DNA from 3 places in the Paenibacillus sp. NRS-1781 genome. Region 2 is predicted to be linked to each of the others. Evidence: predicted binding sites of a transcription regulator. Region 2 holds the regulator's gene; each other region holds the start of a gene.
The links. The regulator NrdR, encoded in region 2, represses ribonucleotide reductase genes. The targets are predictions, from matches to a motif close to AACACNATATATNGTGTT.

Region 1 (2,269 bases), on a different contig from region 2:
AACCATTCAGGAAGCTCTTAGCCAATCTACCTGGTGAGTAACAGTGCGTAAATTAAAAAAATTGTATATTTTCTTCAATAAACAAAGCAAAAAATAATATTTTTTGGTATAATCAGGATATATAATCAAAGGAGGAAGGGTTTATGAAAAATACCGGAATGACACGGCCTCTGGATCAATTGGGGCGAATCGTGCTTCCCAAGGAAATGCGCACCACGATGGATATCAATATTGGTGATTCGCTCGAATTTTTCGTGAATGAAGAAGGATTTGTATTAAGGAAATATACAGGTGTATCCTGCAAATTTTGCGGCACAGTTGATCATTTGACTTATTTTCGTGATAGCTTTATTTGCGCCGATTGCATTCAGGTATTAAAGACAGAGGAAAATGTACATCCCACCAGCACTGAAGCCATCCAGGCTCAAGAGCATACCAAGCCGGTTCGTAACTATACAACCTGGCAGCCTAAACAATCCAGAATCCAGCAAGGAGAAATGGTAAAAAAGCTCCGAAAGCTGATTCAGGAACATCCCAACCTGCCGCAAAAGATATATGCCGAAATGCTCGATATCTCACAAGGCCGGGTGTCCCAACTGAAAAAGCTGCTTTAGATTATTCAGCAATTTTATTGTTTTTTGTCAAATATCCGATCGTCAGGTGTAGAATAAGGAGCGTATTCGTTGATATGTTCCTAATTTCCACCTGACTTTTTTGTGTGTTCTCCCCCTTATCAACGTGACAAAAATCACATACTCTCCATCCATCCATATATACAATATATAGACTGAAACAAATGTTTAGTACATGATATCGTCAATATATTGTTTTTTGGAGAATAATATATATTTTACTATATGGAGGTTTTTGCAATGAAGGTGTTGGAGGAACATCAATTATACAGCATCGGCGAGCGGGTCATTGGCGCACAAGACTTGGACATGCTGCGGGAGAATGCAAATTTGAATGGAGAATCGTTCAGCGGCAAAATGAGCAAGCTCGGCTCCGAGTACGCCAAGTGGTATGCGCGGCTACGTGTGCTTCCGTCTGAACTGACGGACGCGATTGACCGTGGATATGTATATGTTCACGATTTGGACCAATATGCGCTCGGGACTACGAACTGTATCTTTATTCCCTTTGGCCGCTTGTTGCAAGATGGTTTTAATACAGGCAACGGCTCTGTGCGCACACCACAAACTATTATGTCTGCTATGGCACTGGTGGCTATCATATTCCAGTCTCAGCAAAACAGCCAATTTGGAGGTGTCTCTGCCAATAAAATAGACTGGGACCTTGCTCCTTTCGTGGCCCGCTCCTTCCGCAAGCATCTGCGCAAGGGACTCCGTCTGTTCGGAGAAAAAATAGAATCCGCCCTGCCTAATGACGAATTACATATAGCCAACAGCCTATTACATGAGGTCTGCCCTCGTTCATACGCATTCGCACGCGAAGAAACGGAGACGGAAACCCGGCAGGCCGCCGAATCCCTTATTCATAACCTGAATACCATGAGCAGTCGGGCAGGTGGACAAATTCCGTTCACCTCACTGAATTACGGGATGTGTACTTCTGCTGAGGGGCGACTAGTTACACTATCCTTGCTGGAGGCCACTATCCGTGGCTTGGGCAGCGGGGAAACCCCTATTTTCCCACAGCATATTTTCCAATGCAAAAAAGGAATCAATCAGGCTGAAGACGATATCAACTATGACTTGTTCCTGCGGGCAGTAGAATGCTCCAGCAAACGTATGTATCCTAATTTTGTCAATGTGGATGCTACCTTCAACCTGCCCTATTACCGCGCAGATGATCCGGATACCATTATTGCGACGATGGGCTGCCGTACCCGTACCATTGCTGACCGTTTCGGCAGAAACCGTCAAAGCGGCAAGGGTAATCTCTCATTCAATACGATTAATTTGGTGCGTCTTGGCATTGAGTACGGCATTTGCACAGGCAAGCGCAAAATACCTGACCGGGATGGCTTTGATACCAGACTGGAAGAGGTTATGCGCATTGCTGTGGACGGACTGATCCATCGCTACCATATACAGACCAGCCAGCCGGCAAAAGCCTCAGACTTTATGATGCGCGAAGGGGTATGGGAAGGCGGAGAAGAGCTGGAGCCGGATGAACAGGTGGGAAGCGTACTAAAGCACGGTACGCTTTCTATGGGATTCATCGGGTTAGCTGAGTGCATGAAGGCACTGTACGGCAAACACCACGGGGAGGATGACGCTGTATACCGCGAGGCGCAGCGAATCAT
Region 2 (2,269 bases):
AACAGCTATGGATCGCAGTTCGGTTAGCCGTCTCGTCAAACAGCTTGAGCTTTTGGGTTATGTGAAAAGGGAAGCCTCCCCTGATGATCGTCGAGGAATACTTCTATCCCTCACTGAGCTTGGGCGACAAAAGACGATGGATGCTCTAAAAGAGAAAGAATTTGTATTTTACGAACACATTTCAAGATGGGACGATGAACAACTTGAACATTTTATTGAAATGCTCAGGGATTTTAACGGATTTGATCATAAGTAACAAGCTCATAGGTTGAATGACTGCCTTTCTTAAAAGCATCGAGTAAAACTAAAATAAACGTCGTGTCCTCATTAAAGAGAACATGGCGTTTATTTTTCATCAAGAAAGTAGGGCCTTCTGTGACCAAACGTGTGACCACGAAGGATAACAAAGCTAAATTCAAAACAAAAAAACGACATTTCTGCCGTTTTTCTAAAGGATGGACTCTCAGGGACTCGAACCCTGGACCAATTGATTAAGAGTCAACTGCTCTACCAACTGAGCTAAGAGTCCATAATATAAAATTGGTGGAGCCTAGGGGGATCGAACCCCTGACCTCATCGCTGCCAGCGATGCGCTCTCCCAGCTGAGCTAAGGCCCCATTATATGTAATTAAAAACGTTTCAAGCGACTCCTATATCATATAAAATTTTCATCCCTGTGTCAATACTTTAATAAAAAAAAATTATAATTACCCTTCCGCCATCAACCAAGATACAGTCAGCGATCTAGTCGCTGGCTGTATCTTTGGATAAAAGTGTTTTCAGTTCCTTCATAAACATGTTGATGTCTTTGAACTGCCGATATACGGACGCAAAGCGCACGTAGGCAACCTCATCAACAGGATAGAGCTGTTCCATGACCAGCTCGCCGATCTGCTGGCTGTCCACCTCAGTAGCGGCTGTGTTGCGGATAGCGTTTTCCACCTGGGATACGATCATATCCAGTTGCTCGACAGATACAGGACGCTTCTCGCAGGCCCGAATGAGACCGCGCAGCATTTTATCACGGCTGAATTCTTCACGGCTGCCATCCTTTTTAATGACCATCAGTGGAGTCTCCTCCACCATTTCAAAGGTGGTAAAACGCCTGGCACATTGCTCGCATTCGCGGCGGCGGCGGATGGACTTGTTATCATTCGCAGGCCGCGAGTCCAGCACCTTTGTTCCATTGTAAGCACAGTAAGGACATTTCATAAATTCACCACTTTCTTTTTCCAATAAATCCCCTGTACTTTTTCGTAATAATTTTGTCAAAACGGTTCATAATAGGTTTACCACGTCGCGAGGAGGTGAACAACAATGGCACAAGGAAACAATGGCAACTCCAACAACCTGGTAGTCAGCAAAGCCTCCGGCGCTCTGGAGCAAATGAAATATGAAATCGCTCAAGAGCTGGGTATCAGCATTCCTCAAGATGGATACCAAGGTAACATGACTTCCTATGAGAACGGTTCGATCGGGGGCTACATCACAAAACGCCTCGTAACGATCGCCGAACAACAATTGGCAGGTCAATACCAATAATCGCGGTAATAACGCAGAAGCAACAAGAAAAAGTGTATGGACGGGCTGCTAAATGCAGCCTATCCTGCGCTTTTTTCATTTTAATGCCATCAGGCTCATTCTGTCATGACATATTTACACGCAGCCTCGTCATCCGTTAAAACTGATTATAAATTTTGGTGTATTGCCTGTAGTAGTAAATAACCCGCTGTACATAATGTCGTGTCTCGCCAAAAGGGATCTGCTTGATGGATTGTTCTTTCCCATCCCATACGCCCTTATCCAGCCACTCCTGCACTTTACCGGGGCCTGCGTTATAAGCCGCAACGATAGCTACCGGATTATCCTTAAATTTCATCGACAGGTTATGCACATACCAGGTTCCCAGCTCAATGTTGGTGCCTGGCTCGTGCTTGACGCTATCCAGCGGAACCTTTTGGATCTGGGCGCTGTCCATAATCCAATTCGCCGTATCGGGCATGATTTGCATGAGTCCCAGTGCACCCTTGTGCGACTGCTTGCTGGTCTTAAAGTTCGTCTCAACACGGATAATGGACGCCACCAAAAACGGGTCCACTTCATACGTCTGCGAGTATTGCCGGATCTCATCCTTATATTGAATCGGATAGAACCACGACATCCAGTTTGAATTAAAAAACAGAATCAAGACAAACCCAACAAACAAAGTCAGCAGGACTCTTTTTTTGCGCAAAATATTCATGCCAGTCCCTTTCGCTGCCAGAATTGA
Region 3 (2,269 bases), on a different contig from region 2:
GCCACGTGACCGCAGCTTCGACAGGTTGACCGCGACACCGCCGCCGATTTTGGACAACTGCATGCAAGTGTTTAGCACGTAGTTAATTGAGTTGAGGGAGTCGTCCATTTCGAGCAGGAAGCAGGATACCAACTCCCCACGACGGCTTTTGCCTGCATTCAAGAAGGTTGGCGTAGCCGGCTGGAGACGCTGCTCCATCATCGAGCGGGACAACAGACGTGCCGTATCGGCGTTACCGCGGCCCAAATGCAGGGCGACGACCGCCACCCGGTCAGGATAGTGCTCCAGATAAACCTTACGGTCATTGCTTTTCACTGCATAATCCGTATAAAACTTGGATGCTGCCATATAGGAAGGGAATTTAAAATGATAACTATGAGTGATATGGAAAATATCCTTAATTTCGTCAGCTGTATAGCTACTATAGAAATTTTCGTAATAATCATTCTCAATCATGTAGAGCACTTGAGCCGCTGGATCTGCAAACTTCAAGCTCCGTTCTTCGACTTCCTTCATAAATTCGTCTACAGCCTCTTGGTCCTTTTCCAATTGGAAAAAGCCATCTGTATCGCGTTTCATCAACATGTTGTTCAATTCAATATGCCGCAACTCGGCTCACCCCCTGTTTGAAACGCTCTACATCGCCGAACGTTCCGGATAATTCAAATTTACTGATGACAGGTACGTTATAATGGTCGGAGATCAAATCCGCGCTTTTGGCAAAGCTCTCGCCCCAGTTACGGTTGCCGCTGGCAGCCACACCCACGAGGTTTTGAGCATTTTTTTGCAAAAAGGAAGATACCCTCTCAGGTATCTGTCCAAACCCCGTTGTATATGTAATGAGTACGTAAGGTTCCTCTATAGTCATTTGCTCCTGGATTTGGACCGCCGGAAGCTTGAGCTTCCCGATAAATCTTTTTACATTGCCGGTCTTGGAATCATAGGCAATCAGCATTGTATTCAACCTCCTTGACATTTGGCAAAACAGCATCTGTCCAAGGCTCGAAATCCTGTAAAGATTCGCAACCCCTTGCTGGCCGTGCTTCGCCAAAATTTTAACGCCTATTTATATTGGTATTTCCATATCTGTATTTTCAAGATATATGTGTAAAATACGCGTTGTACACTATATTTAGAGTACGATTTCTATTTTATATCTATATATAGGTGAGGTCAATCACTTTTAAAAGGTTGGGCACAAGGATTGAGGGCAAGTCCAAGCGGGGTGCGGGATAAGCAGAATAACTTTTTTTTTCGTGCCAATTTTACAAATGTACTGGAGTTTTGGAGTATGAAGATGTACGATTTGTCAATAGGAGATACAGCAGTAAATCTACCTTTTACTGTAGGAAAATAAGTATGATGGGAGAGAAGATGTAATATGCCACATATTATTGGGGAACGCATCGTGCTGAGAGAGTATCGTCAGGAGGATATACCGGAAATACGAAAATGGGTCAATGACCCGGATATTACATGCGGTTTGAGCGATGCTTTTACTTATCCTCATTCTCAGACGAACAGCGAAGCCTATGTACAGATGATGATTGACGGCAGTTCGGAGACGAAGGGCTTTGTCATTGCGCATAAAGACACGCTGGATTATATCGGACAACTGGATTTATTTAGAATCAACTGGATGAATCGGCATGCCACACTTGGCATAGTGATCGGACGCGACGATAACCTGGGCAAAGGCTACGGACGTGAAGCGATCCGGCTATTACAGAAATTTGTATTTCATACGCTGAATCTGAATCGGTTGGAATTGGAAGTCTTTTCATATAATGAACGTGCATATCGCTGCTATCTGTCCTGTGGCTTCAAGGAGGAAGGTCTTCTGCGGCAAAAGCTGTTCAGGGAGGGCCAATACTATGACGTTATTCAAATGGGCATTTTGCGAAGTGAGTATGAGGCTGCGGAGCAAACGACGGAATCTTCGCAGAACGTGTAGGGAAACAGACAGTCATCATCGTGTCATGTATATATGGAACGAAACAGAACGTTCAATGTAAAAGGGCTGAACAGCATTAGGCTGTCAGCCCTGTAATCTTTCATTCATATAAGCCAAACTCGAACTATAAGCTGACTTGAAAAAATAAGCATCAAAACGGAGTAGGCGGAATGGTGCTGTACAAGCGAAGCACCATCCGACTGCGTAGTGGCACAGTAAGTAACTTTTAAGTTCAGCTTATTTGATCGTTATTTTTCCGCGTTCCACAGCTTCAGCCGATTTTGGATCAGTCCGGTGTAGGTTTCTTCAGCCTTC

Region 1: ACIFO6_RS05440 (anaerobic ribonucleoside triphosphate reductase) is a predicted target of NrdR. The motif match lies at 773-790, and genes of this name have one in related genera.
Region 3: nrdI (class Ib ribonucleoside-diphosphate reductase assembly flavoprotein NrdI) is a predicted target of NrdR. The motif match lies at 1,123-1,140, and genes of this name have one in related genera.

What each region holds. Positions count from the first base shown of each region.
Region 1 is NZ_JBITPI010000015.1:169,453-171,721, forward strand. It holds gene ACIFO6_RS05435 (AbrB/MazE/SpoVT family DNA-binding domain-containing protein) at 144-614, shown strand; gene ACIFO6_RS05440 (anaerobic ribonucleoside triphosphate reductase) at 873-2,269, shown strand, end outside.
Region 2 is NZ_JBITPI010000039.1:54,462-56,730, forward strand. It holds gene ACIFO6_RS14930 (MarR family winged helix-turn-helix transcriptional regulator) at 1-256, shown strand, start outside; tRNA gene ACIFO6_RS14935 (tRNA-Lys) at 457-529, opposite strand; tRNA gene ACIFO6_RS14940 (tRNA-Ala) at 542-617, opposite strand; gene nrdR (transcriptional regulator NrdR) at 745-1,212, opposite strand; gene ACIFO6_RS14950 (alpha/beta-type small acid-soluble spore protein) at 1,318-1,542, shown strand; gene ACIFO6_RS14955 (lytic transglycosylase domain-containing protein) at 1,679-2,242, opposite strand; gene coaE (dephospho-CoA kinase) at 2,239-2,269, opposite strand, start outside.
Region 3 is NZ_JBITPI010000024.1:181,926-184,194, reverse strand. It holds gene nrdE (class 1b ribonucleoside-diphosphate reductase subunit alpha) at 1-609, opposite strand, end outside; gene nrdI (class Ib ribonucleoside-diphosphate reductase assembly flavoprotein NrdI) at 596-955, opposite strand; gene ACIFO6_RS09925 (GNAT family N-acetyltransferase) at 1,382-1,954, shown strand; gene ACIFO6_RS09920 (ABC transporter substrate-binding protein) at 2,203-2,269, opposite strand, start outside.